4 regions of the Streptomyces sp. B1I3 genome follow, and region 4 is predicted to be linked to each of the others. Evidence: riboswitches for the same ligand, from Rfam matches in the RefSeq annotation. Region 4 holds a riboswitch; each other region holds the start of a gene.

Region 1 (7,169 bases), 1.1 Mb from region 4:
CCGCCGGGGTCCGGCGGCCGAGGGCGAGCAGGTGCGGCCCGGCCCGCTGCCGCCCGCCGGCCCGCTGTCGCCGGCCGGCCCGCTGTCGCCTGTCGGCCGGCCCCGGATCAGGTCTCCGGGTAGCGGCGCGGCGTCCAGACGATCTGCCGGCCGTCGCCCCGGCGCACCCAGCGGGTCTGCGAGGACCCCACGATCAGGATCGTCCGCATGTCCACCTCCATCGGGTCCAGGTCGGCCAGCCGCACCGTACGCACGCTCTCCGCAGGACCGCCGACATCGCGGCCGAGCACCACGGGGGTGTCCGGCGAGCGGTGTTCCAGCAGGAGGTCACGGGCCTTGCCGACCTGCCACGTCCGGCTGCGCGAGCCCGGGTTGTACAGCGCCATCACGAGGTCGGCCGTGGCCGCCGCGCGCAGCCGCTCGGCGATGACCTCCCACGGCTTGAGCCGGTCCGAGAGGGAGATGGTGGCGTAGTCGTGGCCCAGCGGGGCCCCCGCACGGGCGGCGGCGGCACTGGCCGCCGTCACCCCGGGCAGCACCCGTACGGCGATGTCCGTGTAGGCCTCCTGCGAGGCCACTTCCAGGACGGCCGTCGCCATGGCGAAGACTCCCGGGTCACCCCCGGACACCACCGCCACCCGGCGCCCCCGGCGGGCCAGGTCCAGGGCGAACTCGGCGCGCTCCGACTCGACCTTGTTGTCCGAGCCGTGGCGCTGCTGCCCGGGACGGACCGGCACCCGGTCCAGGTATGTCGTGTAGCCGACCACGTCGTCGGCGGCGGCCAGCGCCCCGCGCGTCTCGGGGGTCAGCCACAGCGGTCCCGCGGGCCCGGTGCCGACCACGACCACTTCGCCGGAGCCGGGGGCCCGCTCGGGCCGGGGGGCGTCGATCCTGCTGGGCAGCACGGCGACCGCGAAGTACGGCACCGAGTCCGCGTCGATGTCCGCGAGGTCGCCGGTCCGCTCGCCCGCCATGGTGGCGCGCTCGACGTACCGTGCCTCGGGCAGCCGCCCTGACGCCTCGAACGCGCGGCGCACGGCGGGGAACGTACGGCCCAGCTTCATCACGACCGCCGAGTCGGTGGCCGCCAGACGGGCTGTCAGCTCCTCCTCGGGAAGCGTGCCGGGCAGGATCGTCAGCACCTCCTCGGCCTCGACGAGCGGGGTGCCGAGGCGGGCGGCGGCGGCGCTTACCGAGGTGACGCCGGGGATGACCTCGGTGTCGTACCGGTCCGCGAGCCGCTTGTGCATGTGCTGGTACGAGCCGTAGAAGAGCGGGTCGCCCTCGGCGAGCACGGCGACGGTGCGTCCGGCGTCGAGGTGCGCCGCGAGGCGGGCGGCGGCCTCGGCGTAGAACTCGTCCAGCGCGCCCCGGTAGCCCCCCGGATGGTCCGTGGTCTCCGTCGTGACGGGGTAGACCAGCGCTTCTTCGATGTGGTCGGCGCGCAGGTACTGCGCCGCGATGGAGCGGGCGATCGAGCGGCCGTGCCGGGCGGAGTGGTACGCGACGACGTCGGCCTCGCCGATGACCTGCACGGCCCGCACCGTCATCAGGGACGGGTCGCCCGGGCCGAGCCCGACCCCGTACAGCCGGCCGGTGCGGGGGCCGCCCGTGTCTCCGGCGTTCCCCGTGCCGCCGGTCTGCTGCTGCTCGGGCACGCTCACTCCTCCTCGCTGGCGATCGCGTTGAGGGCGGCGGCCGCGATGGCGCTGCCACCGCGCCTGCCCCGCACCACGAGGTGCTCCAGGCCGGACGGGTGGGCGGCCAGGGCCTCCTTGGACTCGGCGGCCCCGATGAAGCCGACCGGCACGCCGATGACGGCCGCGGGGCGCGGCGCGCCCGCCTCGATCATCTCCAGCAGCCGGAACAGCGCGGTGGGGGCGTTGCCGACGGCGACGACCGCACCCTCCATCCGGTCCCGCCACAGCTCGAGGGCGGCGGCGCTGCGCGTGGTGCCGAGCTCCGCGGCCAGCTCGGGGACGGCGGGGTCCGACAGGGTGCAGATCACCTCGTTGTCCGCCGGCAGCCGCTTGCGGGTGACCCCGCTGGCGACCATGGCGACGTCGCAGAGGATGGGCGCACCGGACCGCAGCGCCGCGCGGGCGTCGGCCACGGCGTTCGGCGAGAAGGCGAGATCGCGCACGAGGTCGACCATGCCGCAGGCGTGGATCATGCGGACGGCGACCTGGCTCACGTCGGCGGGCAGCCCTGCCAGATCCGCTTCCGCGCGGATGGTGGCGAAGGACTGGCGGTAGATCGCCGGTCCGTCCTTCTCGTACTGATGCACAGTGCTGTCGCTTTCTTCGTCGAACAGGTCGAACAGGTCGTACAGGAGGTGGTCGTGGTGGTCAGGTGTGCGTGCCCCGGGGCGCCGCGGTGTGCGTGCCCCGGGCCGCCGCCACGGCCGCGGCGAGCGCGGCCGGGTCGTCCCGGACCGTGGACGTCGCGGTGGTCCGATCCCCCCGTACATGGGAGATCCGGTGTCCGTCCGGGGTGGCGACCACGTCGATCCACTCCCCGTGCGGATGGCCGCACCGGCGTTCACAGCCGGACCAGTACACAGGGAGCCGCCCGGCCGGCCCGACGGCGGCCCCCGCATCGGCCCGCACGTCGGCCAGTGACTTCGCGCAGCCGGGCTGCCCGACGCAGGCGCCGACACCGGCCCACGGGGAGCCGGGCCCGGTGATCAGTCCGGCCTCCGTGAGGGCGCCGAGCAGGCTGTCCGCGCGGTGGGGAGCGATTCCGGTGACGACGGCTCCGCGCCATGGGGTGAGCCGGAGTCCGCCGGCGCTCGACAGGAGGCGCCACTGCGCCGGGTTCAGCCGTCCCAGCGGTACGCCGACGGACAGCGCGGCCTCGCCGCGGCTGCCCGGGAGGCGTCCGGTAGCCGGGCGCAGAGCTTCGGGAGGGCGGGGGTGGGACCCGGGGGCGACGGCGATGCCGGCCTGCCCGAGCCGTCGCAGCACGTCGTCGGGGAGCGCGGACGCCACCTCACCCGGCAGGTCCTTCGTCCGCCAGGCGCCGGTGTCCCGGGCCGCGTCCAGGAAGGCTCCGGCGGCGAGGAGCGCGGCGCGGGGCGCGTCGGAGGCGGGTACACGCAGGACGGCGTCCGTGTCGCCGACGCGCAGCAGCGCGCTGCCGTCGCCGCGGCCCAGGAGGGCGAGGTCGGCGCCGAGGGCGTCGACATCGCCGCGGCCGTCGTCGAGGGCGAAGAGGAAGCGCCCGGAGAGCGCCGTCAGCCGGTCGCTCGCGCAGAGGAGACGGTCCAGTCCGGTCAGCCACGGTCCGACGTCGGCGGCCCCGAGGCCGTCCAGCCCGGAGAGGGGGGACGCCACCACGTTGCGTACCCGCTCGTGGCGTGCGGAGGGCAGTAGTCCGGCCCGTCCGAGCAGCCCGGCAAGCTCCGCGCCGCAGTCCGCGGGGAGCCCGCGCACCTGCACGTTCCCGCGGGAGGTGAGATGCAACTCACCGTCACCGAATCGCTCGGCGACCTGCCGCAGGGCATCTGCCTGACGGATCGTCAGAATGCCGCCGGGTATGCGGATACGCGCCAGCGCACCGTCGTCCGCCCGGTGCAGACGCAGTGCGCCGGGGCACGCGTCACCGCTGCTCCGGGCGCACGCATCGCCCGGAGACCGGGGTGGAAGGGGGGAGGCGGACATGGCGGCGAGCATACCGACCGTGACCGGAGCGCACCCCTACGGTCACTGTGACGTACGGGACACCGCCCGCGGTCCCGGCAGGGGCGGGGGCCGTCTGGTCAGGACCCCCCACCCGCCGCCTACTATGCCTAGCGGCGGTCCGTTGGGTCCGCCATCGCCATACGGCGACATGGGAGGAAGCCCGGTGAGATTCCGGCGCGGTCCCGCCACTGTGAGCCCGGCCATCCGGCCGTGCGAGTCAGGAACTCCCATCCCCGAGGTCCCGGCCCGGCCAGGACCCCAATCCGACACCGCCCGGGGCGTGGACACCCCGGGGAAGGACTGACGCCGCATGATCCTGCTCCTGTCGACGTCCGACACCGACCTGCTCAGCGCCCGTGCCTCCGGCGGCCCGGTCGGCTTCCGCTACGCGAACCCGTCCCGGCTCTCCGTCGAGGACCTGCCGCAGCTCCTGGAGGGCACGGATCTCGTCGTCGTGCGGCTCCTCGGTGGTGTCCGCGCCTGGCAGGAGGGGCTCGACCACGTCCTCGCCACCGGCCGGCCCGTCGTCGTACTCACCGGTGAACAGGCCCCCGACGCCCAGCTGATGGCCGCCTCCACCGTGCCCATCGGTATCGCGGCCGAGGCGCACGCCTACCTCGCGCACGGCGGTCCGGCCAATCTGGAGCAGCTGGCCCGGTTCCTCTCCGACACGGTGCTGCTCACCGGCCACGGCTTCGAGTCGCCCGCCCCGGCCCCCGCCTGGGGCCCGCTGGAGCGCACGGCCCGGGACGTCACCGGCCCGACCGTCGCGGTGCTCTACTACCGTGCGCACCACATGAGCGGGAACACCGCCTTCGTCGAGGCGCTCTGCACGGCCGTGGAGGACGCGGGCGCCCGCCCCCTCCCGCTGTACGTCGCCTCGCTCCGCACGCCCGAACCCGAACTCATCGACGAACTCCGCGCCGCCGACGCCATCGTGACGACGGTCCTCGCCGCGGGCGGGACGAAACCCGCCACCGCTTCGGCAGGCGGTGACGACGAGTCCTGGGACGCGGGCGCCCTCACCGGCCTGGACGTGCCCGTCCTCCAGGCGCTGTGCCTGACCAGCCCGCGCGCCGCGTGGGAGGAGAACGACGAGGGCGTCTCGCCGCTGGACGCGGCCACCCAGATCGCCGTCCCCGAGTTCGACGGCCGCCTCATCACCGTGCCGTTCTCCTTCAAGGAGATCGACGAGGACGGCCTGCCCGCGTACGTCGCCGACCCCGAGCGGGCCGCCCGGGTCGCCGGAATCGCCGTACGCCACGCACGGCTCCGCCACATCCCGGCCGCCGAGAAGCGGATCGCGCTGGTGCTGTCCGCGTACCCGACCAAGCACTCCCGCATCGGCAACGCGGTCGGCCTCGACACCCCCGCCAGTGCCGTCGCCCTGCTGCGCAGGCTCCGGGCCGAGGGCTACGACTTCGGTCCCGTGGAAGAGATCCCGGGACTGGTCTCCGGGGACGGCGACGAGCTGATCTACGCCCTCATCGAGGCCGGTGGCCACGACCAGGAGTGGCTCACCGAAGAGCAGCTGGCCCGCAACCCGGTCCGCATCCCGGCCGCCGACTACCGCCGCTGGTTCGCCACGCTGCCGGCAGAACTGCGCGAGGCCGTCGAGGAGCACTGGGGGCCAGCCCCCGGCGAGATGTTCCTCGACCGGTCCCGCAACCCGGAGGGCGACATCGTGCTCGCCGCCCTGCGCCGGGGCAACCTGCTGATCCTCATCCAGCCGCCGCGCGGCTTCGGCGAGAACCCGATCGCGATCTACCACGATCCCGATCTGCCGCCCTCGCACCACTACCTGGCCGCCTACCGCTGGATCGCCGCGTCCGCCGACGACAACGGCTTCGGCGCCGACGCGATGATCCACCTCGGCAAGCACGGCAACCTGGAGTGGCTGCCCGGCAAGAACGCCGGCCTGTCCGCCGCCTGCGGACCCGACGCCGCGCTGGGCGACCTGCCGCTTGTCTACCCGTTCCTGGTCAACGACCCGGGCGAGGGCACACAGGCCAAGCGCCGGGTGCACGCCACGCTCGTCGACCACCTCGTACCGCCGATGGCCCGCGCCGACAGCTACGGCGACATCGCCCGCCTCGAACAACTCCTGGACGAGCACGCCCAGATCGCCGCCATGGACCCGGCCAAGCTCCCGGCGGTCCGTGCCCAGATCTGGACCCTCATCCAGGCCGCGAAGCTCGACCACGACCTGGGGCTCGAGGACCGGCCGGAGGACGAGGGCTTCGACGAGTTCATCATGCATCTCGACGGCTGGCTCTGTGAGATCAAGGACGTCCAGATCCGCGACGGGCTGCACGTCCTGGGCAGCGCCCCGGCTGGGAAGGACCGCGTCAACCTGGTCCTCGCCGTCCTGCGCGCCCGCCAGATCTGGGGCGGTACGGCCTCGCTGCCCGGACTGCGCGAGGCGCTCGGCCTGGACGAGTCGGCGGCCACCCGCACCGCCGCCGACGAGACCGAGGAGCAGGCCCGCGCGCTCGTCCAGGCGATGGACGACGCGGAGTGGGACCCCGCCGCCGTCGCCGGCGTGGCAGCGGGGCACCCGCAGGCCGTCGCGGACATCCTCGACTTCGCCGCCCGCGAGGTCGTGCCGCGCCTCGCCGCGACGACCGACGAGCTCGACCACGCGGTCCACGCGCTGAACGGCGGCTTCGTCCCCGCCGGCCCGTCCGGCTCCCCGCTCCGCGGCCTGGTCAACGTCCTGCCGACCGGCCGCAACTTCTACTCCGTCGACCCGAAGGCGGTCCCCTCCCGCCTCGCCTGGGAGACCGGCCAGGCCCTCGCCGACTCGCTCCTGGAGCGCTACCGCGCCGACAACGGCGACTGGCCCACCTCCGTCGGCCTGTCCCTGTGGGGCACGAGCGCGATGCGCACCGCGGGCGACGACATCGCCGAGGCGTTCGCCCTGCTCGGTGTCCGCCCCGTCTGGGACGACGCCTCGCGCCGGGTGACGGGCCTGGAGGCCATCCCGTACGAGGAGCTCGGCCGCCCCCGCATCGACGTCACCCTGCGCATCTCCGGCTTCTTCCGCGACGCGTTCCCGCACACCATCGGCCTGCTGGACGACGCCGTCCGCCTGGCCGCCTCACTCGACGAGCCCGCCGAGCAGAACTTCGTACGCGCCCACACCCAGGCCGACCTGGCCGAGCACGGCGACGAGCGGCGGGCCACCACCCGCATCTTCGGCTCCCGGCCGGGTACGTACGGCGCCGGGCTGCTCCAGCTCATCGACTCCCGCGACTGGCGCACGGACGCCGACCTCGCCGAGGTGTACACGGTGTGGGGCGGCTACGCCTACGGCCGTGAGCTGGACGGGCGCCCGGCCCGGGACGAGATGGAGACCGCGTACAAGCGGATCGAGGTCGCGGCGAAGAACACCGACACCCGCGAGCACGACATCGCGGACTCGGACGACTACTTCCAGTACCACGGCGGCATGGTCGCGACGGTACGAGCGCTGAAGGGAACGGC
Region 2 (7,169 bases), 3.4 Mb from region 4:
GCCCAAACGGAAGCCGGATCACAGGGGTACGGGAGGGTTTCGGCCACGGTCACCAACCGGGCCGATCCATCACATCAGCTCACATCAGGGGCGTGAGGAAGCGCCGGAGCGCCTCTTCGTAGCGTGGGGGATCGGCGTTCCACATCGCCCCGTGCGGAGCGTCCGGCACGGCGCGCAGGGTGACCATGTCGGGACGGCGGTCGGCGAGTTCCCGGGACGGCTCCCAGGGGGCCAGCGTGTCGCCGGGGCCGTGGAAGATCAGCGTCGGGGCGTGCAGGGCCGTGGGCACCGAGGTGTCCAGGAGCCGGCCGCCGTGCAGCCCGGTCTGGCCCTGGGCGGCCCGGACGGCGAGGGGCAGCAGCGCGGCGGGGACGCTGCGGGCGGCGGCCAGGGCGCGCAGGGTGACCTTCCAGTCCATGACCGGTGAGTCGAGGACGAGGCCGCTGATCCGGTCGCGCAGCGCCGAGTTGACGGCCGCGTGCAGTGCCATGGAGGCACCGGACGACCAGCCGTGGACGATGACTTTTTCGGCCCCGTAGCGCACGGCGTAGCGGATGGCCGCGTCGAGGTCGCGCCATTCGGACTCGCCGAGGTGGGAGAGCCGGTCCGGGGAGCGGGGTGCGCCGGCGTCGCCGCGGTAGGCGATGTCGAGTACCGGGAGCTGCTGGTCCTGCAGGAAGCCCAGCACGTTCATGGGGTGTTCCCGGGTGGTGCCGAGGCCGTGCACGGTGATGACCCAGGTGTCGCGGGCGCCGGGCAGGAACCAGGCGGGGAGGCTGCCCAGCTCGCCGGGGATCTCGACCTCCTTGTACGTGAGACCGAGGGCGCCCAGCGGGTCGCCGGTGTGCACTTCCGGGGTGAACCGGACCTTGACCCCGCGTTTCAGCGTGCCGCGGGTCACACGCTCCAGTCTGCGCACGACGGTGTCGGCGGAGCGGTGCGGCGCCTGGTCGGTCACGGCCCCGACGACCGCGTGGACACCGCGGCCCACCAGTCCGTACGTACCCGGGCGCAGGGCGGCGAAGGAGCGGGTCAGGGCGATCTGCCCGGCCGTCGCGGCGTGCACGGTGAGTCTGCGGTCGGCGGGGAAGGCCCGCGTCGACGCCCCGAGGGCGGCGTCGCTGGCGTACCGGCCGGCCGCGACCGCTGCCGCGCCGGCGCCGAGGATCGTGGTGACGGCCGCTGCCGTCGCTGTTGCCGGGCGCACGGCTTCAGTGTCCTGGGTACGGAGCGGCCTGCCAACCCGGCGGGGACCGTACGGTGACGGACGCGGGTGTCAGCCGGGCCGGCCGTACCCCTCCAGCGCGTCCCGCACCTCGTGCAGCTGGGCCGGGGAGAGCAGGGTGGGGCTGCGGCCGGGCACGGAGCTCGCGGTGAGCCAGAGCCTGCACATCCATTCGAGCTGGGCGGTGCGGTCGTAGGCCTCGTCGAGGCTGTCGCCGTAGGTGACGGTTCCGTGGTTGCGCAGGAGGCAGCCGGTGCGGTCGCGCAACGCTGCGAGCATGCCGTCGGCGAGTTCCCGCGTCCCGTAGCGGGCGTAGGGCGCCGTGCGGACCGGGCCGCCGAGCATCGCGGCGGCGTAGTGCACCGGGGGCACTTCCGCCACGAGGGTGGAGACGGCGGTGGCGTGCACCGCGTGGGTGTGGACGACGGCGGCGGCGGACGTGCTGTTGTAGACCGCCAGGTGGAGGGGGAGCTCGCTGGTCGGAGGGAGCTCGCCGAACACCCGCCGGCCCCGCAGGTCGACGCCGACCGCGTCCCCGGGGCCCAGCCGGTCGTAGTGCACCGCGCTGGGGGTGACCAGGACGATCTCGCCGACCCGTGCGGAGACGTTGCCCGAGGTGCCGACGACCAGCCCCTCGGACGCCGTTCTGCGGGCCGTCGCGACGACGGCGTCCCACGCCTGTTCGATCGCGTCCTGATCACGGTCGCTCATGCGGGTGATCCTAGGTCGCGCCCGGATCCGCCGGGCGGGCACGGACCACCCGGGGAGCACGGGCACCCCGAGGGGACGAAGTGAGCTAAGTCTCCTCAACGCCGCGAATCGGTCACGCCATATGTTCACCAACACCCGGCAAAGACCAGTCCTCGCACCGCCACGGGAGGGCCCGGCCGCCTCGTGCGCACACAAGCGGAACGACGCCGCACGGATGGGGTCACCGCGCCGCCCTGCCCAGTTCATCTTCCGTTCACCCAGGTTGCTTACGTTCCACGTGCCAATGACGTCGAGCGATTGCCTGGGTAAATGGAACACATCACGCTGCTGCTCGCGATCGTGATCGTGACAGCTCTAGTGTTCGATTTCACGAACGGTTTCCATGACACCGCCAACGCGATGGCCACCACCATCTCGACCGGCGCCCTCAAACCCAAGACTGCGGTGGCCATGTCCGCCGTCCTCAACCTGGTCGGCGCTTTCCTGTCGGTGGAGGTCGCCAAGACGATCTCGGGCGGGATCGTCAACGAGGACGGCCTCAGAACCGAGGTCATCTTCGCGGCGCTCGTCGGCGCCATCCTGTGGAACCTGCTGACCTGGCTGGTCGGCCTGCCGTCCAGTTCCTCCCACGCACTCTTCGGCGGTCTGATCGGCGCCGCGGTGATGTCGGCCGGCTGGTCCTCGATCGACGGCGGCACCGTCGTCACCAAGGTCCTGCTGCCCGCGATCGCCGCCCCCCTCGTCGCCGGTCTCGCCGCGCTGCTGGCCACCAAGCTGACGTACCGCCTCAACCGGAAGATCACCGACGAGGCGCAGCTGAAGTCGACCGCCAAGGGCTACCGGGCCGGGCAGATCGCCTCGGCCGGTCTCGTCTCCCTCGCCCACGGCACCAACGACGCGCAGAAGACGATGGGCATCATCACCCTGGCCCTGGTCACCGGCGGCGTCCTCGCCCCCGGCTCCAACCCGCCGGTCTGGGTCATCTGCGCCGCGGGTGTCGCCATCGCCCTCGGCACCTACCTCGGCGGCTGGCGCATCATCCGCACCATGGGCAGCGGGCTCACCGAGCTCAGGCCGCCGCAGGGCTTCGCCGCCCAGACCAGCGCGGCCACGGTCATCCTGGCCTCCTCGCACCTCGGCTTCTCCCTCTCCACCACCCAGTCCTGCTCCGGCGCCGTGATGGGCGCGGGCCTCGGACGCAAGGGAGGCGTGGTCCGCTGGTCCACCGCCACCCGGATGTTCGTCGCCTGGGGCCTGACCCTGCCGGCCGCGGGCCTGGTCGGCGCGGGCGCCGAGTTCCTGACCAAGCAGGGCGGCTGGGGCGTGGGCGTCGTCGCGGTGCTCCTCGTCGCGGGCTCGGGTGCCATCTGGTGGCTGTCCCGCCGCAAGCCGGTCGACCACACCAACGTCAACGCGCCGGACGCCGAACCGGCGGGCGTCGTCACCACCGCCATCGCCGCCGTCAGCCCGCCGCCCGTCGGCGGGGCCGTCCCGGACCTCAAGACCACCATCCCGGCCCCGGCCCCGTCGGCCGTGACCACGGCCGACCCGGCCCGACCGGCCACGGTGTAAGGACGAATCGCATGAACATCGACTGGGCAGCCCTCGGCACCGTTTTCGGCGTCAGCCTCCTGATCACCGTCGCACTGGTCGGCCTCTTCACCGTCGGCATCGTCGGTCTCGCCAAGCAGGCGCCGACGGCGCGGAGCGCCGGCTCCGGAGCACCGGCGCGCGTCGGCGCGTACGCCTGCTTCGCGCTGTGCGCGGCGGCGGTCGCGTACGGGATCTACCTGATCGTCGCCTGACCTTTCCGCACCCGATCGCCCTGGGCCGGACACACCACGTGTGTGTCCGGCCCGATGTGCGTCCGGACACTCCGCAGCCTCGCAGGTCAGCGGCAGGTTGACGGGCGTTCGCGGGGCATGGTGGACTGCCGTGGCCATGTACGGCGACAGCAGAGGAAGCCGGTGCGAATCCGGCGCGGTCCCGCCACTGTCACCGGGGAGCAGTCCCCCACACGGAAGTCACGGTCCGCCTCCGCGGACCGGAAGGCCGGGGGAGCTGTGGATCCGGAAGCCAGGAGACTCTCGTCGCCCGTCACGTCGAACCAGGGCGCGGACCCTGAGTGAGGACATATGCCATGCCTGGCTGCCGTGCGTCGGTCGCTGTTCCACCCGCCACCGGGACCCTTCGAGGCGCGACGGCCGGCTGATCCGTGCGAGCCGACCGCATATTCGCGTACGGCGCCACCGCCGGTCTGATCGGCGACCTGCTCCTCGGTGATCCCCGACGGGGTCATCCCGTCGCCGCGTTCGGACGGGCCGCGGCGGGCGTGGAGAGCCGGCTGTGGCGCGATCACCGCGGCTGGGGCGCCCTGCACGCGCTCGTGTGCGCCGGGGGCGCCGCGGGTGCCGCGGCGCTGGCCGCGCGAGCCGTACGGGACCGCCCGGCCGCCGCCGTGGCACTGACCGCCGCCGCCACCTGGTCCGTCGTCGGGGGCACCTCGCTGGGCCGCGAGGCCCGTGCCATCGGGGGCGCCCTCGCCGCCGGCGACATCGACGTGGCCCGGGAGCGGCTGCCGCACCTGTGCGGCCGCGACCCTCAGGCACTCGACGGGCAGCAGATCGCCCGCGCGGTGGTCGAGTCCGTCGCCGAGAACACCTCCGACGCCGTGGTGGGCGCCCTGGTGTGGGGCGCGCTGGGTGGCGTGCCCGGCCTGGTCGGGTTCCGGGCCGTCAACACACTGGACGCCATGGTCGGCCACCGGTCGCCGCGTCACCGGCGCTACGGCTGGGCCTCGGCCCGGCTGGACGACCTGGCCGGCTGGCCGGGCGCCCGCCTCACCGCCGCGCTCGCCGTGGCGGCCGGAGGGCGGCCCCGCGAGGCCGTACACGCCTGGCGGGCCGACGCCGGCCGGCACCCGAGCCCCAACGCGGGCCCGGTGGAGGCCGCGTTCGCGGGTGCGCTCGGCGTACGGCTCGGCGGGACCCTCGCCTACGGGGGCCGGGTCGAGCACCGGCCCGTGCTCAACGGGGAGAGCGGCCGGGACGTGCGGGCCGCGGACATCGAACGCGCGGTGCGGCTGTCGCGCCGGGTGAGTGTGCTGGCCCTCGGCGTGTGCGTCGCCGTGCGGCTGGCCGGAGGACGGAGGCGTCGGGCATGAGCGGCGGGCTGCTGATCGCGGGAACCACCTCGGACGCGGGCAAGAGCGTCGTCACGGCCGGCATCTGCCGGTGGCTGGCGCGCCGAGGGGTAAAGGTCGCGCCGTTCAAGGCGCAGAACATGTCGCTGAACTCCTTCGTCACCCGCGAGGGCGCGGAGATCGGGCGGGCGCAGGCCATGCAGGCGCAGGCCGCGCGCGTGGAGCCGACCGCGCTGATGAATCCCGTGCTGCTCAAGCCGGGGGGCGACCGGTCGAGCCAGGTCGTCCTGATGGGGAAGCCGGTCGGCGAGATGAGTGCGCGCGGTTACCACGGAGGTCGCCAGGAGGCCCTGTTCGGGACGGTCGTGGACTGTCTGGAGCAGCTTCGCGGCGCGTACGACGCCGTGATCTGCGAGGGGGCGGGCAGCCCGGCGGAGATCAATCTGCGGCGCACGGACATCGTGAACATGGGCGTCGCGCGTGCGGCGCGCTTCCCCGTTCTCGTCGTCGGGGACATCGACCGCGGAGGCGTCTTCGCGTCGTTCTTCGGCACGACGGCTCTGCTGAGCGCCGAGGACCAGTCGCTGATCGCCGGCTACCTGGTGAACAAGTTCAGGGGCGACGTCTCGCTGCTGGAGCCGGGTCTGGACATGCTGTACGGGCTCACGGGGCGCCGTACGTACGGGGTGCTGCCGTACGCGCACGGGCTGGGCATCGACGAGGAGGACGGGCTGCGCGTGTCGATGCGCGGTGCCGTGCGGGAGTCGGTCGTCGCGCCGCCGCACGGTCAGGACGTGCTGCGGGTCGCGGTGTGTGCCGTGCCGCTGATGTCGAACTTCACGGACGTCGACGCGCTGGCGGCGGAGCCGGGTGTGGTGGTGCGGTTCGTGGACCGGGCGGAGGAGCTCACGGACGCGGACCTGGTGGTCGTGCCCGGTACCCGGGGCACGGTGAAGGCTCTGGCGTGGCTGCGCGAGCGGGGGCTGGCCGAGGCGCTGCGGCGGCGGGCGGCCGAGGGGCGTCCCGTGCTGGGCATCTGCGGCGGGTTCCAGGTGCTGGGTGAGTCGATCGAGGACGACGTGGAGTCCCGGGCGGGGCTGGTCGAAGGGCTCGGACTGCTGCCGGTGCGGGTCCGCTTCGGCCGGGAGAAGGTGCTGGCCCGGCCGGCCGGCTCGGCCCTCGGGGAGCCGGTGGAGGGGTACGAGATCCATCACGGGGTCGCCGACGTGCGCGGCGGTGAGCCGTTCCTCGACGGATGCCGGGTGGGCGCGGTGTGGGGCACGCACTGGCACGGATCACTGGAGAGCGACGCGTTCCGGCGGGCGTTCCTGGCGGAGGTGGCGCGGTTCTCGGGGCGGCGGTTCGTGGCGGCTCCGGACACGAGTTTCGGCACGCTGCGTGAGGAACAGCTGGACCGGCTGGGGGATCTGATCGAGGAGCACGCGGATACGGACGCCCTGTGGCGGCTGATCGAGACGGGCGCGCCGGCGGGGCTGCCCTTCCTGGCGCCTGGGGCGCCCCGTACGCCGGGGGCGCCGGTCGGGGCGGGCGGTCCGGCTTCGGGGGCGCCCGCGGCGGGGCCTGCGCCCTGCCCCCCTCCTGCCCGTGACCGGGGCTCCGCCCCGAAGGCCGGTCCTCGATCGCCGGACGGCCGCGAGGTGTCCCGGGACGCGGGGATCGGAACCGATGTTTCTGTGCACGAGGAGGCCCTGTGAGTACGCCGTATCCCTTCACCGCCATCGTCGGGCAGGACGATCTACGGCTCGGGCTGTTGCTCAACGCCGTCAGTCCGGCCGTCGGCGGTGTCCTCGTGCGGGGGGAGAAGGGCACGGCCAAGTCCACCGCCGTGCGGGCCCTGGCCGCGCTCATGCCCGAGGTCCGGGTGGTGGCCGGGTGCCGCTTCTCCTGTGATCCGGGGGCGCCCGATCCGGCGTGCCCGGACGGGCCCCACGAGGCCGACACCGGCGTCGCGCGGCCGGCGCGGACGGTGGAGCTGCCGGTCGGCGCGTCGGAGGACCGGCTCGTGGGCGCGCTCGACATCGAGCGGGCGCTCTCGGAGGGCGTGAAGGCCTTCGAGCCGGGGCTCCTCGC
Region 3 (7,169 bases), 2.2 Mb from region 4:
CACGGGCCGGCACCGCGACACGGAGGCCTCCTCCACGTCGCGTCCGCTCGCCGGTGCCGGAGCGGAACGGTCCGCCGCGGGGAGCCGGGACGAGATGGTCCGTTCCGAGGAACAACTCCTCATCGGCACCGAGGAGTACGAGAGCGGAAAGGCACACCTGCACAAGTACGTCGTGACGGAGAACGTCACCCGCACCGTACCCGTGTCCCATGAGGAAGTGCGCGTGGTCCGTGAGCCCCTGCAGCCCGGCGAGAAGTCGGCGGGGCGGGCGGACATCGGCGAACAGGATGTCGAAGTCACCCTGCACGCGGAACGCGCCACCGTCCGTAAGGACACGGTCCCCGTGGAACGGGTCCGTCTCGAAACCAACAGGGTCACCGAACAGAAGGAAGTCTCCGCCGAACTCCGCAAGGAGAAGATCGACTACGGGGACGGCAAGGACACGGGCAGCGGCAAGGACATGGGCGGCGAGTTCGGCCAGGGCCGGCGCCGCTGACCCCTCACACAGCGGTGACAGGCCGCGCCACGGAAGCGAGGGGCGGACCCGGACGACTTTGCGGGCCCGCCCCTTCGCCACTCCTCACGGTTCGCGCACGCACGGAGGTGAACCGCCCGGGCACGCACGCGGGTCGCGGGCACGGCGGGGCGCCCGGGTCGCGGGCACGGGCACGGACACCCACGCCGAAGTAGGGCACACCGCTGCACGGGACGCCGGCAGGGACCCCGCGCAGACGTTCACGCCGGTCGCGGGACATGGGCGGCGGGCCCCGGCAGGAAGCGCACCGACGGCCGCCCGCCGGGCCCGTCCGCCGTCACCACCGCCCGCACGCGGTAGACCTCACGGATGAGCTCCTCGGTGATCACTTCCGAGGGAGTGCCCGCGGCCACCACGCGGCCCTCGGCCAGGACGGTGATCCGGTCACAGAACATCGCGGCCAGGTTGAGGTCGTGCAGCGCTATCACGGCGGTGACGGGAAGCGCGGCGACCAGGGCGAGCAGCTCCAGCTGGTGCTGGATGTCCAGGTGGTTCGTCGGTTCGTCCAGCAGGAGTTCGCGCGGCTGCTGGGCGAGGGCGCGGGCGATCTGCACGCGTTGGCGCTCACCGCCCGACAGGGTGTGCCAGGACTGTCCGGCCCGGTCGGTGAGTCCGGTGCGCGCCAGCGCGTCGCGTACGGCCTCCTCGTCCTCCCGGCCCGGCGGGGACCAGGCACTGCGGTGCGGGATGCGGCCGAGGCGTACGACGTCCAGCACGCTGAGCTCGACCTGGGTGACCGCGTGCTGGTCGACGACGGCCACGCGCCGGGCGACCGTGCGGCGGCCGGTGTCGGCGAGGGTCCGGCCGTCGAGCGTGACCACGCCGGCGCCCGGGGAGAGGACGCCGGCCAACACGCGCAGCAGCGTCGACTTGCCCGAGCCGTTGGGGCCCAGGAGCCCGACCGTGGCACCGGGCGCCGGAGCCATGCTCACGCCGTCCAGGACGATCCGGCCGCCCGCCTCCCGGCTCACCCGTGCCGCGCGCAGACCCTGGCCGGCGGTGGCCGTCATGTGCTCTTCCGGGTGCGGTGGAGGACGAGGACGAAGGCCGGCACCCCGATGAGGGCGGTGACCACGCCGACCGGTACCTCCTGCGGGTCCAGGACGGTCCGGGCCAGCGTGTCGACCCAGACGAGGAAGACTGCCCCGGCGAGCGCGGTGACGGGCAGCAGCCGCCGGTGACCCGAACCGGTCAGTGCCCGGGCGGCGTGCGGCAGGACCAGGCCCACGAACCCGACGGCCCCCGCGGAGCTGACGAGCGCGGCGGTGAGCAGCGCGGTCGTGCACAGCAGCACGATCCGGGTGCGGGCGACATGGACCCCCAGGGCCGCCGCCGCGTCCTGGCCGAACGCGAAGGCGTCGAGCGTACGGGCGTGCCCGAGGCAGATCAGAAGTGTCACGGCCAGGACCGCGGAACAGAGCCACACATCTGTCCACCCCACCCCGCTGAGGGAGCCGAGCAGCCAGAACAGCACGCCCCGGGTCTGCTCGGCGTCGGCGGCGGTCATGACGACGAAGGAGGTGAGGGCGGAGAAGAGCTGCATGGCCGCCACACCGGAGAGGACGACCCGGTCGGTCGTCCCGCCGAGTGTGTGGCTGAGCAACAGCACGAGGGCGAACGAGCACAGTGCTCCGGCGAAGGCTCCCGCCGAGATCGGCACCGCGCCGCCGCCGACGCCGAGGACCACCACCGCGACGGCGCCGGTGGACGCCCCGGAGGAGACGCCGAGGACGAAGGGGTCGGCGAGCGGGTTGCGCAGCAGGGACTGCATCACGGTGCCGCAGACGGCGAGGCCCCCTCCGCACACCGCTGCGAGCAGGGTGCGGGGCATGCGCAGGTTCCAGATGATGCCGTCCCGGATCGGGGAGAGCCGTGAGTCGCCGGGACCGAGGTGGGCGGCCACCGCGGACCAGACGTCCGGGACGGAGATACGGGCGGGCCCGATCGTGACGGCGACCGCGACCGACAGGAGCAGCAGGGCTGCCCCGCCGCTCCACAGGAGGCCGCCCCGCAGGACTCGGGCACCCGTCGCACGAAGGGCCGGAACAGCACGGAGGGCCGGAACCACAGGGCGGTCCGGAACAGCACGGCGGGCGGGGCCGGTCACGGTGTCCGCGGGGCGGCGCCCGGCCTCGGTCGCGCGGTGGCCGGGGGCCGGTTCCCCGCGCGGTCCCGTGCCCGGGACGCGTTCGGTGTCCGTCACCCCGCGAGCCCGAAGGAGCGCAGTCCGGCGGCGACGCGCTCCACGCCCTCGACGGTCCGGACGGTCGGGTTCATGGCCTGGCCGCTGAGCAGCACGTACCGCTTGTGCCGGACGGCGTCCATGTTCTTCGTGGCGGGGTTGGACTCCAGGAACTCGATCTTCTTCTCGGCGCTTTCGGCGGTCTGCGACTGCCGGGTGAGGTCACCGATGACCAGGACGTCGGGGTTGCGGTCCGCGACGGTCTCCCAGTTGATCTGGGGCCACTCCTCGTGGGTGTCGTCGAAGACGTTCTTCGCCCCGAGTTCTCCGGTGATGATGCCGGGGGCTCCGCAGCATCCCGCCATGTACGGCGCCTCGGAGTTGGCGAACCAGTAGAGCAGCGTGGCGTGGGAGGCGTCGATGCCCGCGGTCGCCCTGCCGACACGGTCCCGGAGGCCGGCGACGAGCTCGTCGCCCTTCTCCTTCACTCCGAACACCCGGGCGAGGTCGTGCACTTCGGCGTAGACGCTGTCCATGGTCAGGGGTCTCGTACGGGAGCCGTCACCGCTGCCCGTGTTGTCCTTCGCCGCACAGTCGGCGGGCGACACGTAGGTCGGCACTCCGAGCCCCTCGAACTGCTCGCGGGGCGCGACGCCGCCTTTGCCGAGCGTCGATTCGAACGAGGCACTGACAAAATCGGGTTCCTTGTCGAGGACCTTCTCGAAGGAGGGGCGGTTCTCCGCGATGCGGGGGACCTTCGCGCCGGCCTTCTCCAGACCCTTCATCACCGGGTCGGTCCAGGTGGCGGTGCCGGCCAACCGGTCGCCGAGGCCCAGGGAGAGCAGGATCTCCGTCGATCCCTGGTCCAGGGAGACCGCGCGGTCCGGGGCCCTCTCGACCGTCACCGTCCGGCCGCAGTTCTCCAGCTCCACCGGGTAGCCGGCGCCGCCGTCCCGGCCGGCTCCGGCCGACGGTCCGCCGCTGCCCGGCCCGCACGCGGTCAGCAGGGCGAGCCCGGCGGTGAACAGGGCGGTTCGGCGTACGGTGCTGGCTATGGGCGGCACGGAGTCCCTTTGCGTCTCAGGGCTCATGCGCGGAGCCCGGTACGGAGTCCGCCCCCCGGCGGGGGAACGGGTGCCAGCAGGTCTTCGGACTCGGGTTCGTCCGGACGGAGCGCCTTCCCGGGGCACCCGAGGGTGTCCCAGTGGCCGTGGCCCCGCCCGTCCCCCTCACCGCTGCGCGTCAGCTCCGGATTCTCACCGGATTCCCTGACTCCACGTGGAGTGTGACTGGCGTCTGCAAGCTATCACGCAGTCCGGCGAGGGCTTGCGGGCCTGAGGCCGGTACGGCGGGGAGGGCATCCCCCGCCGCACCGGCCGTCCGGCCGGTCAGCGCTTGCGGTGAACCGATTCGCCGACCTCGGCCTGCGGTGTGCGGCGCCGGCGGGCGAGCAAGGAGACCGTGCCCCAGTACACCGTCAGGACCGCCCGCAGTGCGAGGACTTCGAGGGCCTCGCGTACACCGGCACGGCACGTTCCGCGTCTCTCGGTGCCCGGAACGGGATTCCTGGTGCCCTGTACGCGGCCCCCGGTGCCCGGGACGGGTTTCTCGGCGCCCGGTACGGGTCCCTCTGTGCCCGGGTCCGCTCGGTTCGGGCCTCCGCCTGTACGCGCGTACCGTCCGCCGTTCACCGCGCGTCCTGCGGGGAGCCTGCGGGGCGGCCGTGCCAGGGGGCGTCGGGGTCGTCGTAGGCGTCGGCGTAGCCGGGCCCCGCGATCGGCCAGTCGGCGAGCAGTTCATGGGGCAGGGCGAAGGAGTCGGCCAGTTCGCGGGCGTGCGCGGCGACCGCCGCGATCAGCTCCTCGGTGGCCTCGGGCAGGGCGTCGACCTGATCGCGGGTCAGCAGGCCGGCGGCCAGCAGATCGCCACTGTTGCGGGCCACCCACTCGACGGCGAACAGCCGCTCCAGCTCCGCCAGCCGTTCGCGCGCGGCCCCTTCGGGCAGCGCGGCGCGGGCCTGGGCGTACGCCTCGGCCGCTTCCCGGTAGGCGTGCGCCTCGACCGCGCGCAGGGCGGGCCCGGCGGCCGCGTTCCACCGCCCGAGTGTGTCCTTGTCAGCGGCCCGCAGCATGCGCTGCCGGGCCCGCTCGAACCAGATGCCCTGCACGGCGGTGAGCAGTGCGCCGAGGAAGCCCGGGTCGGCCAGGTCCCCCGTGGCGGCGGGTGCAGCATCCGGCCCCGGCCCGGGCCGGGCACCCCGCGGACCGGCCGCGGTGGCGTCGATCCCGGCGAGGAGCATGTCGGCCGCGGCCTTGGCGTGCAGGGCGAGGTTGTCGCCCTCCGCCGTGATGGCGCCTTCCACCCCGGTGACCAGTTCCGTCATGCCGTTGTTCTCCAGCAACGCCTGGGCTCCGCAGCGTTCGCGGCACTGGACGATGACGGCGCGGGCCTGCCAGGTGATCCACCCCTTGGCGACCGCGACCAGCCGCTCCGCCTCTGCCCTGCTCTCCTCGCCACAGCCCTCCCACCGGTCGAGTACCCGGCGGTGGAGCAGGCTCATGGCGAAGACCGTCGCCATGGCCGAGGCGAGTGGCCCGTGGTGCGTGCGGTGGGCGTTGACCGGGACGGGACGCGTGCCCCGGGGCCCGGAGACCATCCGGTGACCGCCGTAGCGGACCGCGACCGCCAGTGTCGCGCGGGCCGTGCCCGCCGCGCATGCGCTCATGGAGATCCTGCCGGAGGTGACCCGGCCGATGGAGGTCAGGAAGCGGCGCCGGCGCCCGCCTGGAGTACTGGTGAACATCCCCGTGCCGGCGTCCTCCTCACGCGCTCCCAGCAGCGCGTCCCGCGCCACGAACAGCTGGTCGAACGACGTGAGGCAATGGTCCACCGGGCTGCCCATCCGGGCCGGCAGCCGGCGGACCCGGACACCGGGCAGGGCCTGTACGTCGTCGGTGAGCGGCACGAGGAAGAGCCGGATCCCGTGGTCCGTGCCGTCGGCCATCAGCCGCGCCGCGACCAGCCCGGACTTGGCCCCGCCCGCCGGGCTGGTGTTGGGCATGAACTTCTGCGCCCCCGCGTGCGGGGTGTGCAGGACGAAGCCGTCCCGTGCGGGGTGGTACGTCGCGGTGGTCTCCATGGCCGCCGCGTCGTTGCCGTGCGCCACCTCCGTACAGAGGAAGGTCCCGATCCGGCGCATCGCCAGGTAGTCCGACAGATCGCGGTGACCGACCACATCGTGGTCGAGGATGCTGCCGAGGAACAGGTTGTAGTGGATGCCCGCGACGGTGGTGAGCGCGGGGTCGACCGGCCCGAGCCATTCGTGCAGCGCGGCGAGGGCGCGCGGGTCGGCGGCGAGACGTGCTCCGTTGTCGAGCGAGCGGTTGAGGATCCGCAGTCGTTCATAGGCGAGATCCAGCCTCTCCTCGGGCGTTCCGCCGGCGGGGCGGCGGAACGGTTCTGTGCTGATCAGCCGCTGCCAGAACCCGTGCTCACGGGGGTGTGCCGGGCCGAGGAGGACGCCGGTCAGCAGATCGGCGGTGGACGCTGGGACAGCGTCGGTAAGGGTCACGGTCATAAAGAAGTGAACGACCGGGACACGGGCGAGGACACCTCACCATTTCGGGGCAGGTGCGCTGGTCAGCGCCACGGCGAGCTCCTCCTCGTCGGGAGGCAGGGCGCCGGCCCGTGCGACGGTCACCGCGGCCGACGCCACGGCGTGGCGCAGCACGTCCCCCAGGGTTTCGGCGTCGAGGGAGTGCAGACGTGCGCGGCCCTGCTCGCCGAGCAGTCCGTGCGAGTCCAGGGCGTGCAGCGCACCGGACATGAAGGCGTCACCCGCCCCCACGGTGTCCGCCACCGGGACCTGGGCCGCACCGACGGTCACGGCCGCGCCGGGAAGGAGGGCCGTCGCTCCGCCGGCTCCGCGCGTGACGAACACGGCCGCCGGACCCGAGCGCAGCCATCGCCCGGCGGCCACCTCCGGGGCCTCGTCCGGGTACAGCCACCGCAGGTCCTCGTCGCTGGCCTTGACGACGTCGCTGAGGGCGACGCAGCGCTCCGCCCTGCGTACGGCAAGGGCGTGGTCCCCCATCAGGTCGGGGCGGACGTTGGGGTCGTAGCTGACGGTCGCGGCCCGGCGGAGTTGCCCGACGGTCTCCAGTACGGTGCCGGCCCCCGGCTCCATGGCGGTGGCGATGGAACCCGTGTGGAGGTGCTGGTACGGCCCCCCGGTCGCCGTCGGGGCCAGCGTCCAGGTGATGTCGAAGGTGTACGTGGCCCCGCCGGCGTCGTCGAGGGCGACCGCGGCGGCCGGGGTGGGCGCGCCGGAGCCGTCGGTGCGCACCCGGACCCCGGCCGAGGCGAGGTGGTCCCTGATCAGCCGTCCGTTGGCGTCCGGGCCGAGCTGGGTGAGCAGGGTGGTGTCGCGGCCCAGCCGGGCCAGGCCGTAGG
Region 4 (7,169 bases):
GGCACCCTTGAGGATCTCCAGGAGCATGTTCTCCAGGACCTCCTCCTTCTCGATCGAGGTCCAGCCCGGCGCGATCGGCGTGAACCACGCGTCCGGCACCGCGTTGGCGACGGCCGCCGTCTCGGGCTTCGACTTCAGCGGCTCGAGCTGCTTCTCGTTGTTCGGGAGGATGTTCTTGGCGGTGAGGACGTCCTGCGACTTCTCACTGGTGAAGAGGGAGACCCACTCCTCACCCAGGTCGGTGACCTCCGACTTCGCGGTCACCGCGAGGTCCGAACCGCCGATGAAGGACGGCAGGGCCTTGCCGTTGGGGCCGGGCATGCCGGCCGTGCCGATCTTGCCCTCGAGCTTCGGGTTGCCGTTGTTGGCACCGTCGACGACGGAGCCGGCCTCCCAGCCGTTGCCGTAGATCAGGGCCGCCTTCTCGTTGGCCATGACGTTGGCGTGGTCCTGCTCGTCCTTGGTCTGGTCGGCCTTGTTGTACTTCTTGACCAGGTTGACGAAGTGCTCGATGCCCTTCTGGGACTCGGGGGCGGAGAGGTTGCCCTTCCACTCCTTCGCACCCTCGTCGTACTCGGCGATGGAGCCGCCGTAGCCCGCGACGTAGGACATGGCCGCGTACCAGTAACGACCCGGCAGGTAGAGCGACGAGAAGCGCTTGTCCTTCTTGCCGTACTCGGCCGAGACCTTGTCGAGAGCCGCGAGCATCTCGTCCTCGGTCTGCGGCAGGGCGTCGCTGCCGGTGCCCTTCTTGAGCATGTCCTTGTTGTAGATCGCGACACGGGCACCCGCGTAGTAAGGCACGCAGAACTGCTTGCCCTCGAACGTGCAGGTGTCCTTCAGACCCTTGATCCAGGTGTCCGAGTTGTCATACTTCTTGGGATCGATCTCAGCGAGGGCGCCGTTGAGGATGTACTGCATCGTTTCGGTGTTGCCGAGTTCGACGACATCCGGGAACTTGTCGCCGCCGAGGGCCGTGTCGAGCTTCTTGGCCTTGTCCGCCCACTGCTGGTACTGGACGTTGACCTTGACCTTCGGGTACTTCTTGTTGAACTGCGCGTTGACGTCCTTGACCAGTTCCGGCCACGTGCTCTGCGCGTCGACCATGAGCCAGACCGTCAGGCTCTCGGTGCGGTCCTTCGGGTCCTTCGAAGCGTTGTCATTGCTGTCCCCACCACACGCCGCGATACCGGACATCATCGCCGCGACGCCTACCGCCGCTATGAGCTTGCGCTTCATGCCACACCCTCCTCAGGGAACCAGCAACCCCCCGCCCACCGCGAAGACGTACGCCTGGTACTGCCTGTGGGGCTGGGACCTGGTCTTTAATGGTTTAGACCAGTACCGGGAGCTTGGCCTAGACCTTTAGGGGTGTCAAGGGTGTATAAGAAGTGCACTCGCGTCCGTTATAGGACCGACACCTAAGGGAGGGCGACGACCCGTGACCGGACCGTGCCACCATGTGAGCCGCTACAGACGGAGGAGCCGGTGACGGCAGCAACGCAGCAGTCGGGAAGGCGGGCCATGGGTGCCGACGGGGGCAGCAGTACGAGCGAGACCGGTGCGGGCGCGGGTGCGCGTACGGCACGCGTCCCCAAGTACTACCGGCTCAAGCGCCACCTCCTGGACATGACGGGAACCATGCCGCCCGGCACTCCGGTGCCGCCCGAACGCACCCTGGCCGCCGAGTTCGACACCTCGCGCACCACCGTGCGCCAGGCCCTCCAGGAACTGGTGGTCGAGGGCCGGCTGGAACGCATCCAGGGCAAGGGCACCTTCGTCGCCAAGCCGAAGGTCTCCCAGGCCCTGCAACTCACCTCGTACACCGAGGACATGCGCGCCCAGGGACTGGAACCCACATCTCAGTTGCTGGACATCGGATACGTCACCGCGGACGACACGCTCGCCGGCCTGCTGGACATCACGGCGGGCGGCAGAGTACTGCGGATCGAGCGGCTGCGCCTCGCCAGCGGTGAGCCCATGGCCATCGAGACCACCCATCTTTCGGCCAAACGCTTCCCCGCGCTGCGCCGATCGCTGGTGAAGTACACCTCGCTCTACACCGCTCTGGCCGAGGTGTACGACGTCCGGCTCGCCGAGGCCGAGGAGACCATCGAGACCTCGCTGGCCACCCCGCGCGAGGCGGGGCTGCTCGGCACGGACGTGGGCCTGCCGATGCTCATGTTGTCCCGTCACTCCATCGACGGACACGGCGAACCGGTCGAATGGGTGCGCTCGGTGTACCGGGGCGACCGCTACAAGTTCGTGGCACGCCTGAAGCGGCCCACCGACTGAGCGTTCGGCCCGCGAAGTGACTGATCCCCCCGCGAGCGCGGGGGGATCAGTCATTTCGGGCGACATCGGACCGTTGCAGGACCGCAATGCGGACAGGGGGTGACGATGGCCGGAACCCTCGCCTAGATTTCCTGCGCATTACAACAGGTGATCAGCGAGGGGACGGAGTCGCCATATGTCAGAAGATACCGATACGAAGCCACCGACCGTGACACCCGCGAGGGTGGTCATCGCGCTCTGCCTGATCGCGCCGTTCGTGGCGATGCTCTGGGTGAGTTCGTACGCGAAGGTCGAACCGACCTTCATCGGCATTCCGTTCTTCTACTGGTACCAGATGCTCTGGGTGCTCATCTCGACCGCACTCACCATGATCGCGTACAAGCTGTGGCAGCGTGACCAGCGCTCCCGCAAGGGGGGTGCGTCAGCATGAAGGACGGCGTGAACGGCGTCGCTCTCGCCGTGTTCATCTTCTTCTTCCTGGCCGTCACGGTCGTCGGCTTCATGGCCGCGCGCTGGCGCAAGGCCGAGACCGAGGCCACCCTCGACGAGTGGGGCCTGGGCGGACGGTCGTTCGGCACCTGGGTCACCTGGTTCCTGCTCGGCGGCGACCTCTACACCGCGTACACGTTCGTCGCCGTGCCCGCGGCTATCTACGCGGCCGGAGCGGCGGGCTTCTTCGCCGTCCCGTACACCATCCTCATCTACCCGCTGATCTTCACCTTCCTGCCGCGGCTCTGGTCCGTCTCGCACAAGCACGGCTACGTGACCACCTCGGACTTCGTCCGCGGCCGGTTCGGCTCGAAGGGGCTGTCGCTGGCGATCGCCCTCACCGGCATCCTCGCCACGATGCCGTACATCGCGCTGCAACTGGTCGGCATCCAGGCCGTGCTCGACGTCATGGGCGTCGGCGGCGGTGAGAACACGCACTGGTTCGTCAAGGACCTGCCGCTCCTCATCGCGTTCGCCGTCCTCGCCGCTTACACCTACTCGTCGGGGCTGCGCGCACCCGCGCTCATCGCCTTCGTCAAGGACGGCCTGATCTATCTGGTCATCGCGGTGGCGATCATCTACATCCCGATCAAGCTCGGCGGCTTCGACGACATATTCGCCAAGGCGGGAGAGGCGTTCTCGCAGACGAGTGAGGCCACGGGCAAGCCACGCGGCGCCATCGTCCCGGGCGAGATGGGGCAGTGGGGTTACGCCACACTCGCCCTGGGCTCCGCACTCGCGCTCTTCATGTACCCCCACTCGATCACGGCGACGCTCTCCAGCCGCAGCCGCGAGGTCATCCGGCGCAACACCACGATCCTGCCGCTGTACTCGCTGATGCTGGGTCTGCTGGCGCTGCTCGGATTCATGGCGATCGCGGCCGGGATCAAGGTGGACAACGGCCAGCTCGCCATCCCGCAGCTGTTCGAGGACATGTTCCCCGACTGGTTCGCGGGGGTGGCCTTCGCCGCCATCGGCATCGGAGCCCTGGTGCCTGCCGCGATCATGTCGATCGCCGCGGCGAACCTGTTCACCCGCAACATCTACAAGGACTTCATCAAGCCGGACGCGACACCCGCGCAGGAGACCAAGGTCTCCAAGCTGGTGTCGCTCCTGGTCAAGGTGGGTGCGCTCGCCTTCGTCCTCACCATGGACAAGACGGTCGCCATCAACTTCCAGCTGCTGGGCGGTATCTGGATCCTCCAGACGATGCCGGCCCTGGTCGGCGGCCTGTTCACCCGCTGGTTCCACCGCTGGGCCCTGATCGCGGGCTGGGCGGTCGGCATGATCTACGGCACGGTGGCCGCGTACGGGGTGGCCAGCCCGACGCAGAAGCACTTCGGCGGATCCTCGAAGGAGATCCCGGGTATCGGCGAGATCGGTTACATCGGCCTCACCGCGTTCGTGCTCAACGTGATCGTGGTCGTCGTCCTCACGTTCGTGCTGAACGCCGTGAAGGCACCGGCCGGTGTGGACGAGACCTCCCCGTCCGACTACACCGCGGATGTGGGCGACCCGGGCGTGCAGGCGGAGCTCCCGCCGGCCACGGTGGGCTCCCCCGCGGGTCACTGACACCCCGCCTGCCCGAGCCGCCACGCCCCACCGCACCGGGGCGTGGCGGCTCAGGCGTTTCCGGGCCCTTCGCCACCCCGGGCCACGGCCGCCGGGCGCGCCCCACCCGGGCCAGGACGCCCGGAAAAGCAGGTACGCCGCACACGCCGGTTGCGGCGGACTGCCGCGCCTCGGCTTCGCACGGGCTCCGGAACGGAACCGGGAGCCACTGCCGGGTCCTTCGCTGCTGACGTTCCGTCTGGAGCTCTGACCCGTCACGACACAACATGTGGGGGCTGCCTCAGCAGGCGGCCCCCACATGTATGCTCGTGCTCGCTGTCGCCGCAGGGGAATCCGGTGCGAATCCGGAACTGTCCCGCAACGGTGTGACCGGCGTGCCCCCGCGCACCCGGAAGTCCGAAGACCTGCCGACGGTGCGTCCGGTTCGACCGATCCGGACGCCGAGACGTCCGGGCCCCGCGGAGGGCCGGTGGACGCCGTGCGGAGTGCTGTCCGTTCCCCGGGCACCGCCCTGTCGGCTGCCCCGCTCCCGCCGGCCCCGAGCCGAGCGAGGGATAGCCCCACGTGACCATCGCGCCAGCCGATCCGGTTTCAGCCACCGCGTCAGCCGAGTCCACGCACGCCACGACCGACGGGCCGGGGACCGCACTGCTGCGGACGCTGACCGATCTCACCGTCGATCTGCCCGACACCGACCCCGGTCGGGTCGCCGCCGCCGCGCTGCGTGGCCGCAGCGCCCGGTCGGACGAGGCCGAGCTGTGCGCACTGGCGACCGAGGCCGCGGCGGGTCTGATCTCCGAGGACCCGGCCTACTCCCGGCTCGCCGCCCGGCTCCTCACCCGTTCCGTCGCGGACGAGGCCGCGGGCCAGGGCGCGGTCTCCTTCTCCGCCTCGATCGCCGTGGGGCACCGTGAGGGTCTGATCGCGGACCGCACAGCCTCGTTCGTGGCCCTGCACGCGGCGCGGCTCGACGCCCTGGTCGAACAGTCCCTCGCGGACGGTGCCGACGACCGGTTCGGCTACTTCGGGCTGCGGACGCTGCACAGCCGCTACCTGCTGCGCCACCCGCTCACCCGGCAGGTCATCGAGACCCCGCAGCACTTCATGCTCCGCGTCGCGGCCGGTCTCGCCGAGGACGAGTCGCCGCGGGCGCTGGACGAGGTCGCCGCGCTGTACGGGCTGATGAGCCGGCTGGACTACCTGCCCTCCTCCCCCACGCTCTTCAACTCCGGCACCCGGCACCCGCAGATGTCCTCCTGCTACCTGCTCGACTCGCCGAAGGACGAGCTGGACTCGATCTACGACCGCTACCACCAGGTGGCCCGGCTCTCCAAGCACGCGGGCGGCATCGGCCTCTCCTACTCCCGTATCCGTGCCCGCGGCTCGCTCATCCGCGGCACCAACGGGCACTCCAACGGCATCGTGCCGTTCCTGAAGACGCTCGACGCCTCGGTGGCCGCGGTGAACCAGGGCGGCCGCCGCAAGGGCGCGGCCGCCGTCTACCTGGAGACCTGGCACGCGGACGTCGAGGAGTTCCTGGAGCTGCGCGACAACACGGGCGAGGACCAGCGGCGTACGCACAACCTGAACCTTGCGCACTGGATCCCGGACGAGTTCATGCGCCGCGTCGACGCGGACACCGAATGGTCGCTGTTCTCCCCGGCCGACGTGCCCGAACTGGTGGACCTGTGGGGCGACGAGTTCGACGCCGCCTACCGTGCGGCGGAGGCGAAGGCCCTCGCCCGCAGGACGATGCCGGCGCGGGAGCTCTACGGCCGGATGATGCGGACGCTCGCGCAGACGGGCCAGGGCTGGATGACGTTCAAGGACGCCGCCAACCGCACCGCGAACCAGACCGCCGAGCCGGGCCGGGTGGTGCACTCGTCGAACCTGTGCACCGAGATCCTGGAGGTCACCGACGACGGTGAGACGGCGGTCTGCAACCTGGGCTCCGTCAACCTCGGCGCGTTCGTCGACGGGGGGACGATGGACTGGGAGCGGCTGGACGCCACCGTCCGTACCGCCGTGACGTTCCTCGACCGGGTCGTGGACATCAACTTCTACCCCACCGAGCAGGCCGGCCGGTCCAACGCCCGGTGGCGCCCGGTGGGCCTGGGCGCGATGGGTCTGCAGGACGTCTTCTTCCAGCTCCGGCTGCCGTTCGACTCCCCCGAGGCCCGTGCGCTGTCCACCCGGATCTCCGAGCGGATCATGCTCGCCGCCTACGAGGCGTCGTGCGACCTCGCCGAGCGGTCGGGCCCCCTCCCGGCCTGGTCGCAGACCCGCGCCGCCCGCGGTGTGCTGCACCCGGACCACTACGGCACCGAGCTGAACTGGCCGGAGCGCTGGGACGCCCTGCGGGCCCGCGTCGCGAAGAGCGGGATGCGCAACTCCCTGCTGCTGGCCATTGCCCCGACCGCGACGATCGCCTCGATCGCCGGCGTCTACGAGTGCATCGAGCCGCAGGTCTCCAACCTCTTCAAGCGCGAGACGCTCAGTGGTGAGTTCCTCCAGGTCAACGGCTACCTCGTCGCGGAGCTCAAGAAGCTCGGCGTGTGGGACGCTCGGACCCGCGAGGCGCTGCGCGAGGCGAGCGGCTCCGTGCAGGGCTTCGGCTGGATCCCCGAGGACGTCCGGGCCCTGTACCGCACCGCGTGGGAGATCCCGCAGCGCGGCCTGATCGACATGGCGGCGGCCCGTACGCCGTTCCTGGACCAGAGCCAGTCGCTGAACCTGTTCATGGAGACGCCGACGATCGGCAAGCTCTCCTCGATGTACGCGTACGCGTGGAAGCAGGGGCTGAAGACGACGTA

The links. A riboswitch is a leader RNA that binds a small molecule or an ion and turns the genes downstream of it on or off. The one in region 4 is predicted to bind cobalamin.
Region 1: linked by a shared signal. The riboswitch ahead of cobN (cobaltochelatase subunit CobN) and the one ahead of QFZ58_RS12680 (ribonucleoside-diphosphate reductase subunit alpha) in region 4 are both predicted to bind cobalamin.
Region 2: linked by a shared signal. The riboswitch ahead of QFZ58_RS28035 (cobalamin biosynthesis protein) and the one ahead of QFZ58_RS12680 (ribonucleoside-diphosphate reductase subunit alpha) in region 4 are both predicted to bind cobalamin.
Region 3: linked by a shared signal. The riboswitch ahead of QFZ58_RS03125 (ABC transporter substrate-binding protein) and the one ahead of QFZ58_RS12680 (ribonucleoside-diphosphate reductase subunit alpha) in region 4 are both predicted to bind cobalamin.

Annotation. Positions count from the first base shown of each region.
Region 1 covers NZ_JAUSYD010000001.1:3,857,072-3,864,240, reverse strand. Annotated here, with positions in the region: gene cobJ (precorrin-3B C(17)-methyltransferase) at 108-1,658, opposite strand; gene QFZ58_RS17710 (precorrin-8X methylmutase) at 1,661-2,287, opposite strand; gene QFZ58_RS17705 (cobalamin biosynthesis protein CobG) at 2,349-3,674, opposite strand; cobalamin riboswitch at 3,789-3,930, shown strand; gene cobN (cobaltochelatase subunit CobN) at 3,994-7,169, shown strand, end outside.
Region 2 covers NZ_JAUSYD010000001.1:6,171,858-6,179,026, reverse strand. Annotated here, with positions in the region: gene QFZ58_RS28055 (alpha/beta hydrolase) at 80-1,207, opposite strand; gene QFZ58_RS28050 (class II aldolase/adducin family protein) at 1,277-1,936, opposite strand; gene QFZ58_RS28045 (inorganic phosphate transporter) at 2,246-3,508, shown strand; gene QFZ58_RS28040 (hypothetical protein) at 3,520-3,741, shown strand; cobalamin riboswitch at 3,893-4,023, shown strand; gene QFZ58_RS28035 (cobalamin biosynthesis protein) at 4,152-5,099, shown strand; gene QFZ58_RS28030 (cobyric acid synthase) at 5,096-6,793, shown strand; gene QFZ58_RS28025 (putative cobaltochelatase) at 6,790-7,169, shown strand, end outside.
Region 3 covers NZ_JAUSYD010000001.1:615,800-622,968, forward strand. Annotated here, with positions in the region: gene QFZ58_RS03110 (PRC and DUF2382 domain-containing protein) at 1-496, shown strand, start outside; gene QFZ58_RS03115 (ABC transporter ATP-binding protein) at 736-1,545, opposite strand; gene QFZ58_RS03120 (iron ABC transporter permease) at 1,542-2,549, opposite strand; gene QFZ58_RS03125 (ABC transporter substrate-binding protein) at 2,735-3,808, opposite strand; cobalamin riboswitch at 3,839-4,026, opposite strand; gene QFZ58_RS03130 (acyl-CoA dehydrogenase) at 4,405-6,294, opposite strand; gene QFZ58_RS03135 (carbohydrate kinase) at 6,331-7,169, opposite strand, start outside.
Region 4 covers NZ_JAUSYD010000001.1:2,805,964-2,813,132, forward strand. Annotated here, with positions in the region: gene QFZ58_RS12660 (sugar ABC transporter substrate-binding protein) at 1-1,239, opposite strand, end outside; gene QFZ58_RS12665 (GntR family transcriptional regulator) at 1,525-2,295, shown strand; gene QFZ58_RS12670 (DUF3311 domain-containing protein) at 2,471-2,725, shown strand; gene mctP (monocarboxylate uptake permease MctP) at 2,722-4,356, shown strand; cobalamin riboswitch at 4,652-4,783, shown strand; gene QFZ58_RS12680 (ribonucleoside-diphosphate reductase subunit alpha) at 4,921-7,169, shown strand, end outside.